One region of the Bacillus sp. C-3-6 genome, then DNA from elsewhere that is predicted to be linked to it. Evidence: riboswitches for the same ligand, from Rfam matches in the RefSeq annotation. Region 1 holds a riboswitch; each other region holds the start of a gene.
What was found. A riboswitch is a leader RNA that binds a small molecule or an ion and turns the genes downstream of it on or off. The one in region 1 is predicted to bind lysine.
Positions count from the first base shown of each region.

Region 1 (3,292 bases):
CGAGCTCTGCACCATGCTTAGTGAGTCTGGATACCATTTCGTCAATATCTTGAACGGTGAACATGACGCGTAGATAACCGAGGGCGTTTACAGGAGCTTTTCGGTGATCTGCTATAGTAGGAGGGGTGAGAAATCGCGAAAGTTCAATTCGGCTGTGGCCATCTGGAGTGACCATCATAGCAATCTCTACGCACTGAGAACCGAGTCCAGTTACGCGACCAGCCCATTCACCTTCGACATTGGCTCGACCTTCGAGATTCAAGCCAATCTCCTCAAAGAAAGAGATTGCGTCATCAAGGGATTCTACAACGATGCTGACATTGTCCATTCGTAGTAATTTGTTTTTTGCCATAGTCTTATCTCCTTATGTATAAAAATTTATTATTTAATCATCCTCATAATTATACTACTAAGTAGTTACAAATTCCTTTCAGTCAAAAACACCTTGTCATAGTATAGGAAAATGTGACAAGGTGTTTTTTTATATGTCATATAGCATCTTGTTAACGAACAGCTTTTATTTAATAGGAAGGAAGTAGATTAATATGATTTTTTTATAAGTGTTACTGAGCATATCAAATTAGCTCATTTGTACTAAAGGCCCAATTTTCGCCATAAATGATTGATGTAGCGCCTCAACCCCTGTTACTAAATGAAGGCGGTCAATAACGACAGACACTTTAATTTCTGATGTACTTACCATTTTAATATGAATATCTTCTTCTTTTAAAGTAGTAAACATATTTGCAGCGACACCAGGGTTAGATACCATGCCAGATCCTACGATTGATACTTTTGCTAAGTGATTTTCATGTTCTACAGATTCGTAGTGGAGAGTTTCTTGATTTTGTTCCAAAACTTTTAAAGTTTCTCTTAAATCATTCGAGTGAATGGAGAAAGAGAGATGTACAGTTCCTTCATTTGTAATACTTTGAATGATGATATCTACATTAATGTGTGCTGCTGCTAATGTAGAGAAAACTGTTGAAAGCGAGCCTTGTTCTAGTCCTTTAATTGTGACACGTGTAATGTTATCCTCAAATGCAATACCTTTAACGATTGATTGTTGTTCCATGTTACATTCTCCTTTTACAATTGTTCCGTTTTCTTGTTCCATACTTGAGCGAACTTCTAAAACTACGTTATGATTTTTAGCAAACTCAACAGCGCGCGGGTGTAATACGCCAGCACCGAGATTAGCAAGCTCTAACATTTCGTCATAAGAAATTTCGTCTAATTTGTAAGCGTCTTTTACAACTCGTGGGTCCGTTGTATATACGCCTGTCACATCCGTATAAATATCACATTTTTTTGCTTTAAGTGCAGCGGCTAGTGCGACAGCAGTCGTATCAGAGCCACCACGGCCAAGCGTTGTAATTTCATTTTCTACACTTATACCTTGGAAACCAGCTACGATAACAATTGTGCCTTCAGCAAGATAAGATTGAATACGATCTGTATGAATGTCAGTAATCCGTGCACTACTATGTACAGATTCTGTCGTAAGACCAGCTTGCCACCCTGTTAATGAAATTGCACGATAGCCTTTTGCTTGCAGTGCCATTGTTAATAATGAAATAGTTACTTGTTCTCCTGTAGATAGAAGCATATCCATTTCACGTTTACTTGGATTTTCTGTAATAACGTTAGCGAGTGCGACAAGTTCATCCGTGCTTTTTCCCATTGCTGAAACGACAGAGACAACGCTATGACCTCGTTCATATTCTTCAATAATTAAATTTGCTACATGTTGAATGCGCTCGACGCTTCCGACAGAAGTGCCACCAAATTTTTGAACAGTTGTTTCCATTACAAATTCCTTCTTTCGTCTATTTTTAAGAATAGATTAGGAAATATATAAATCCCAATACTCCTGTAGTTACCAGAAAGACAAACAAAAAACACCATCTCAAATAAGTGAGGATGGTGCTGTTACAGGAAAAGGGAAACAGAAAACGGAGCTAATAAAAAAACCGCCAAAAAAGGAATATCATAAAAAATGATATCTCTTTTTTGTAGATAGCTCTTCATACGTACACGTCTGTACATATGACAGTTCTGTTTCTATTCGAAAACAGCCCCAATTGATAAATGCAGAGAAACTTATCAATTTCGGCAATACTTCCTTTCATCTAAGTTCATAGACATCTCTGTGTCTCCATTAGAATACTCATAAGTATCGCAACCTCTATCTCACGTTTTAGGCGAGAGTGTTTGATTTATGAAGTTGTTGGTAACATTTGTTTTATAATAATTTAAATTTTTCGGGGAATCAAGTGTTTTGTATATATTTTAAAAATTCTTTCTTTTTCTGAGGGAGTTTGTGAAAAATGTAGCAAAATAAATTCATTGCATGTACATTAAACTTATAGTGCATAGGAGGTGGGAGAATGAAAAGGAAACAGCCTATTTATGTTGCGACAAAAATGAACACGACGATGGGAAAATTATGGGAATATACGCAAGAACCAGATATACATACAGAGTGGGATGCTCGCTTTACTGAAATTTCGTATTTAGAGAAAAAAGAAGGAGAACCACAGAAGTTTTTGTATAAAACAAAGATTGGATTTGGGCTTGAAATAGCTGGAGAAGGGGAATCAATAGGTGAAATAAGAAAAGAAACTGGTGAAAGAATTTCTTCTTTAAAATTTTGGACGGATAATACATTATCTCTTATTAAAATAGGACGTGGTTATTGGAAGTATACGCCGAATAAAGAATACATCCATTTTGAGACACAATATGATTATGATACAAGATTTGGTCGTATAGGAAATGTGATAGATTCCTATATTTTTCGTCCGTTATTAGGTTGGGCGACTGCTTGGAGTTTTGATGCCTTAAAATTATGGTTAGAAAAGGGGCTTCATCCTAGGTTACTAATTAGAAGAACAATGACGTATTGGCTCGTATGTTTTTTATTTGCTTTTGTATGGATATATCAAGGGATAGTGCCAAAACTACTTTTTACTCATTTAGAAGAAGTAAAGATGCTTTCTGTATTAATCGGTTCAAATGAAAATAGTGTATATATACTTAAAATAATTGGGGTGTTAGAAATAATTTTCGGTGTTGTATGGCTGTTGCCAATAACAAAACGAAAATTATTTATACTGCATATTATTGTATTACTAGTTTTAACATTAGCGGCAGGATTTACGAATATTGCAAGCTTTACAGGGCCGTTTAATCCGATTACATTAAATGTTCTTCTAATGGGGTTATCAATTGTCGGTTATATAAATAGTTTCGATTTACCAAGAGCGAAAAATTGCAATAGGGCGAGAAA
Region 1 covers NZ_CM137247.1:1,720,890-1,724,181, forward strand. The annotation lists gene ACW0JX_RS08940 (VOC family protein) at 1-352, opposite strand, end outside; gene ACW0JX_RS08945 (aspartate kinase) at 581-1,810, opposite strand; lysine riboswitch at 2,013-2,199, opposite strand; gene ACW0JX_RS08950 (DoxX-like family protein) at 2,391-3,292, shown strand, end outside.

Region 2 (3,292 bases), 330 kb from region 1:
GAAGTTTTGCCTTGTCCAGTTTGATGATAGAAGTTATCGAAATAGAAACTATCCTTAATAAATTCATTTAAAAATGGGGTAATTTCTTTTCCATTTATTTTTTTATTAATAACAAAGCTTTGTGTAGATTCCATTGAAATTAAAATTACATTTTTACCTTTTGCAGCTCCAAATAAGTTTTTATCAACTTGTTTGTCTTTTGAGTCTGTATAGTTTTTGATTTCAGAAAATCCATCCCCACTTGCAAATACACGCTCAGCTGAAGACTTGGATTGAAGTGTAATATCAAATAGATGATATGTGTATAAACCTAAATTCTTTACGACAGTTTGACGGTCAAATGAGCGCGAGAACATTTGTGGTTTATAAATAACTGATACAACAATTTGTAGTGCTAATAAAGCTGTTACACCGCTAAAGAAAGTTCGCTTCTCTGAGCGGGAAAGTGGTGTTTTGTCGCCAAATGATGGGAATTTACGCGAAATAAACATTAAAATAATTGCATCTGCAAATAAAAGTAATGTTTTGTACGTAAAGAGTTCTTTTATACTTGTCCCTAAATCAGCCATATTGTTTGTTTGGAATAAAACCGGGAAAGTAACGAAATCGTTATAGAACCCATAAAACATTGCGTTTCCAAATAAAATAAATGACAGTATAAAACTGATTCCAATTATAATTCGGTTTCGGTGCTTAGATGCAAGTAAAGCTAAGCCGAAAAATAAAAGTAACGCAGCTAGTGGATTAATAAAAAGCATGAATTCTTCAAAGAAATTATCAATTTTAATATCAAATGCTAGCTTGTACACAATATATGTTTTAATCCATAGTAAAACGACTGCAACGAGTGCAAATCGCAGTTTTGGAAACAGATGTTGTAGCATAATATACTCCTCTCCTAAAAAGCATGACAGTTCTTGTGAGTCAGTTTGCTTAACGACTCATTTTATATATACGAACAGTCCTTTGTTATTATGATTATTATACTATGAGTATCATTATACGAAAATAAAAGAGAGTTGTGGGCTTTTTTATAATAATCGAGTAGAAAAAGAGTGGTGGGAGACAATAAAACAGAATTTCTATGTATGATAATTATCGTACGCAGAAAGAATCGCGTGATAATACGGAGGTTATAATGCGAAAATTATTATATTTTATAGCATGTAGTAGTGTTATACTTTTTACCTCACCGAGTGTGTCAATAGCTCAATATGATGCACCTCTTATGGAAGATGCACTTTATTCTGTTTTATTTCCAAAAATAAATAAAGCAATTGAAAAACAATATGGAAGTTTGAAACCGTATCAATGTCCTAAAATTATTAGTTTAAAAAAAGTGTATAGCGGTACATATTTATTTCAAGCAAGTATTGAAGTGACAAAGTATGAACGTGTTGCTGGGAAAATTGCTCCCCCATTTGAGAAGGTAACGATTACATTTAATAACGAAGAAGGCGAATGGGAAGTGAAAAAGATTTCAGTAAAGCGCTTACCAAATGATGCAAAATTAAACTGTAAAAAAACAATATAAAAAATTGTTTGACAAATAAAATGGTCCTTTGGTATTGTTAATAGCAACAATTAGATGTTTGAAAATTAAATAGACTTACCTCATCTACTCTCAAAGGTAGAGGCCGCGATAGGAAAGAGTAAGCTATGGGAGATTTCATGGAATCTGTGATCATAGGCTGAAAGGGACTATTGCCGAAATATAAGAATAACCATCTTATTCATATATTGGGACTACATTGAATAAATGTAGTACTGTCATAAGATTTATTTTATGGAGAGCTATTTGGAGATGTTGATGCGGTTTCTTATTTTGAGGAGATAACAACTCGTTTATTTTTTCAATATATATTTTTCCTAATAAGAAACGCGTGTGAACATTGTTCCGCGCGTTTTTTGTCTATCTAAAAGCGTGCTGCAATGAATAGAAGATTGGGGTTATGAGTTTTAGAGGAAATAAGGGAGGAATTTAAATGTATTTACACGGCACAAGCCGAATTAATGGGCAAGGACACTTAGAAATTGGAGGGTGCGATACGACGCAGCTAGCAAAGCAATACGGAACACCACTTTATGTATACGATGAAGAGTCTATTCGAGGAAAATGCCGAGCATTTCATCGTGCTTTTAAAGAAAGTGGTTTCTCTTATCAAGTAGCATATGCAAGCAAGGCGTTCTTGTGCATGGAGATGTGCCGAGTAGCTCGTGAAGAGAATATGTCATTAGACGTTGTTTCTGGAGGAGAATTATATACTGCGCTCCAAGCAGGATTTCCAGCATCACGTATTCATTTTCATGGAAATAATAAAACAGAAGAAGAGATAGTGATGGCTCTTCAGGCGAATATCGGTTGTTTTGTCGTAGATAATTTCTTTGAATTAGAAGTTTTACACGATTTAGCGATGCAACATGGAAAGTTTGTGAACATATTAATTCGTGTAACGCCTGGAGTAGAGGCGCACACACATGAATATATTACAACAGGCCAAGATGATTCGAAATTTGGATTTGGCGTTTCAAACGGTCAAGCGATACAGGCAATTGGATTTGCTTTACAAAAATCCAATTATAATGTGCTAGGGATTCATTCACATATCGGATCGCAAATATTTGAAACAGCTGGCTTTGTTCGAGCGATTGAAGTTCTTCGCCAATTTTTAGAAGAAGTGAGAGAGCAAACAAACTATGTAGTAAAAGTGTTAAATGTAGGCGGGGGATTTGGAATACGCTACACAGAGTCGGATACACCGTTAACTCTTGAGACATATGTGCGAGCTGTAACAAGTGCAGTGAGAGAACAATTTACTGTATGTGAATATCCATTGCCAGAAATATGGATTGAACCAGGCCGTAGCATTGTAGGTGATGCTGGGACAACAATTTATACAGTTGGGTCTGTGAAAGATATTCCTGGTATTCGGAAATATGTATCAGTCGATGGTGGAATGACAGATAATTTAAGACCTGCTTTATATAGTGCGCGTTATGAAGCAATGTTAGCGAATCGAGGGAATGATGAGAATGAGGAACTCGTTTCGATTGCGGGGAAATGTTGTGAGAGCGGAGATATGTTGATTTGGGATATTCATTTACCGAAAGTCGCTTCTGCTGATTTACTAGCAGTTTCCTGTACAGGAGCCTACGGGTACTCGATGGCGAATAATTACAATCGGATTCGAAGACCAGCCGTTGTCTTTGCAAAAGGCGGAACATCGCAAGTAGTTGTGGAACGCGAAACATATGAAAATATTATTGGGAACGATCGCATACGTATTAAAGA
Region 2 covers NZ_CM137247.1:1,395,480-1,398,771, forward strand. The annotation lists gene ACW0JX_RS07230 (LTA synthase family protein) at 1-884, opposite strand, end outside; gene ACW0JX_RS07235 (DUF3888 domain-containing protein) at 1,139-1,534, shown strand; lysine riboswitch at 1,624-1,805, shown strand; gene lysA (diaminopimelate decarboxylase) at 1,986-3,292, shown strand, end outside.
Region 2: linked by a shared signal. The riboswitch ahead of lysA (diaminopimelate decarboxylase) and the one ahead of ACW0JX_RS08945 (aspartate kinase) in region 1 are both predicted to bind lysine.

Region 3 (3,292 bases), 840 kb from region 1:
GAACAAAAAGTACTTTAATACAGTCTAATTACAGATACGAGCATTCTTTACGGGTAAATCCACACATTCTACAGAAATGTGATATCCTAGCCATCGCTCAGCAATATGTTCAAATGATAAAACAGATCCCGTTGTAAAAAAACGATGCTTCGGATTCAGATTGTCAGACAAAATTCCTTTGTGCTGTAAAATGGTACTTAACTCTATCGCTGTTTCTTCTGCAGAACTAATAATCGTTACAGCCTCTCCTAGTTCCTTTTTAATATAGGACTCTAAAAGTGGATAATGCGTACATCCAAGAATTAACGTATCTATATCTTCTTTCGTTAATGGAAGTAAAGCTTGTTTCACTTGCTGCGTGACATATGCTATATCTTCTAATCGATTTTCTACAACTGTAGCTAAAGTCGGACACGCATGACTATACACTTCCAAATATGTATCAAGCTCATGTAATGCTTTTTCATACATATTAGATTTTATCGTACCTACAGTTCCAATTACTCCGATTTTCTCTTTCTTTGTTACTTTAATTGCCGCTCTTGCTCCTGGATGTATAACGCCAATAACTGGAATGGAAAGTGCTTCTTGCAGCGCAGTCAATGCAGCAGCTGCAGCAGTATTACATGCTACGACTAGCGCTTTTAATGGAAACTGTTTGAGGAACTCAACCATTTCAAATACGAAAGATTGCACCTCCTCTACACTTCTTGGCCCATACGGGCAACGCTTATTATCACCAATATAATAAATGCTTTCTTTAGGCAATTGTCTTATAATTTCGCTCGCAACTGTTAATCCCCCAACTCCCGAATCTAACACACCTATTACTGAATGTTTATGACATACAGACATTTATTTCATCCCCTTTTCAATCATCTAGCGCCAATAACATGTATTATATTACGAAAATTCAAATATCACATAACAATCCCTCTTACTTTTAATCACAAACTCTTCTCTATAATCTGATTATTACTATATCCATTGACGTATAAAAATACATTTGTTACTCTTAAAGACGTTAATTTAATATTTAAATCCTCATTCGTATCTCGGTGAGGTAGAGGTTGCAATCATTAAGAGTATCATTTCAGGAGATGTAGTGGCATTGATGAAGGAATGAGAAAGGAATGGTTGCCGAAGTAAGTCGTGTCCACCATGCACGCTTGCTGGGTCTGCATTTAATAAGTGCAGAACTGTCACAAACGTTTCGTTTGTGGAGAGCTATCGAGAGGTATGTCGTGGGTTTCTTATAAGATAGAAAGCATGTAGCGGCAGATTACGTGCTTTTTTTGTTTTGTTTGGGACTTCTCTTCTCTACTAAGAAGACATACATATCTCCTCGCTTGACTTGGTTATACTAACTTTGGAGGTATTTTCTATGCAACAAAAAAAATGGGGCTTTTGGGTACTAACAGCTTTCGTTGTCGGTAACATGGTTGGCGCTGGTATTTTCATGGTGCCAAGTACGTTGGCACAAACAGCAAGCCCACTCGGTGTCACTTTAGCTTGGTTAACAACAGGGTTTGGTGTTTTAATGCTAGCTCTTGTTTTCGGTAATTTAGCAATTCGTCGTCCTGATTTAACGACAGGACCACAAAGTCATGCATATGCTTTATTCTCAACACCAAAAAAGAAAAAAATGGCTGGATTCAGTATGGTATGGGGATATTGGGTTGCAAACTGGGCAAGTAACGTTGCCATCATTACATCATTTGCGGGATATTTATCACTCTTCTTCCCAATTATGAAAGATACGCGACTACTATTTTCAATCGGTTCTTTTAACATAGAAGTCGGAAAACTAATTACATTTATGATTTGTTCCATCTTACTTTGGGGAACTCATATTATATTAACAAATGGTGTAAGCGGAGCTGGAAAACTAAACTTCTTAGCAACAACAACGAAAGTAACTGGATTCCTTTTATTCATCGTCGTTACGTTATTTGCATTCGAAGCTTCTAAATTTGGACAATGGTACACACCGATGATTGATAAATCAGGTGCATCACACGGTCTTCTTTCACAAGTAAATTTAGCTGCTCTTACAACGCTTTGGGCGTTTATCGGAATTGAATCAGCCGTTCTTTTATCAAACCGTGCTGTTTCTCCAAAAACGGTAAAACGTGCAACAGTTGCGGGATTACTTATTACAGTTGCGATTTACTTAGGAATTACAATTTTAACAATGGGTGTACTTCACGTTGATAAATTACAAGCTTCTGAACGTCCATTAGCAGATGCATTAAACGCTGCAATGGGTCATGGCGGCGGGAAACTGATGGCATTACTTGCTCTTACTTCCCTGTTCGGTTCTATCTTAGGCTGGATTTTATTAAGCTCAGAAGTACCATATCAAGCAGCAAAAGAAGGTTTCTTCCCTTCCTTCTTCACGAAAACAAATAAAAAAGGAAGTCCAATTTACTCATTACGATTAACAAACATTATGTCGCAAGTGTTCCTATTCTCAACATTATCAGGAACCATTGCGGAAGCTTATACATTCGTTATTACCGTATCAACACTGGCCTACCTCATTCCATATCTCGTTTCACCAATCTTCCAGTTAAAACTAGTCGCAACTGGTGAAACATATAAAAATGAAATGCGGGCAAGAATTACAGATGGCATAGTCGCAGTTATCGCACTTTGCTACGCACTATGGGTTATTAAAACCGGCGCATCCGATATAAAAACGTTCCTTCTCGGAATTGGTTTATTCGTAATCGGATTTGCTTTCTATCCATTAATGAATCGTGATCAGAAAAAAAATAACGAAAAGAAAAACGGGCAAGTTGCATAACGCAATTTGCTCGTTTTTTCTTTTGTAAAACATATATAATAGAACAAAGAGGTGAAAAACATGTCAATCGAATCGCTATGGAGCAGTCGCTTCCAACAACATATTCAAAATATCATTACATACTTTGCACGTATGATTAACGGTTTACTATATAGCTTTATCTTTATTTCATGCGTTGGTGCATATTATTATGCTCAGTTTCTAAAAGCATCTCCTTCTAAAGGAATATCTTTAATAATTATAACGATTGTACTTACATTCATTATAACGAGATGCCCTATCCGTACATTTATTCAAAAACCTGATGCTGTCTATTTACTAGCACTAGAAGAGAAGTTAACATCTTATTTCAAAAAATCTCTTCTATACAATTACATCATTCAGCTTTTCCCATTGTTATTTACGTTCCTTATTCTCGTTCCACTTGCTATGCAATCATTGCAATTAACGGTTCCTTTTTTATGTACAATCTTTATCATGTTA
Region 3 covers NZ_CM137247.1:879,524-882,815, reverse strand. The annotation lists gene racE (glutamate racemase) at 25-855, opposite strand; lysine riboswitch at 1,057-1,238, shown strand; gene ACW0JX_RS04525 (amino acid permease) at 1,385-2,809, shown strand; gene ACW0JX_RS04520 (ABC transporter permease) at 2,870-3,292, shown strand, end outside.
Region 3: linked by a shared signal. The riboswitch ahead of ACW0JX_RS04525 (amino acid permease) and the one ahead of ACW0JX_RS08945 (aspartate kinase) in region 1 are both predicted to bind lysine.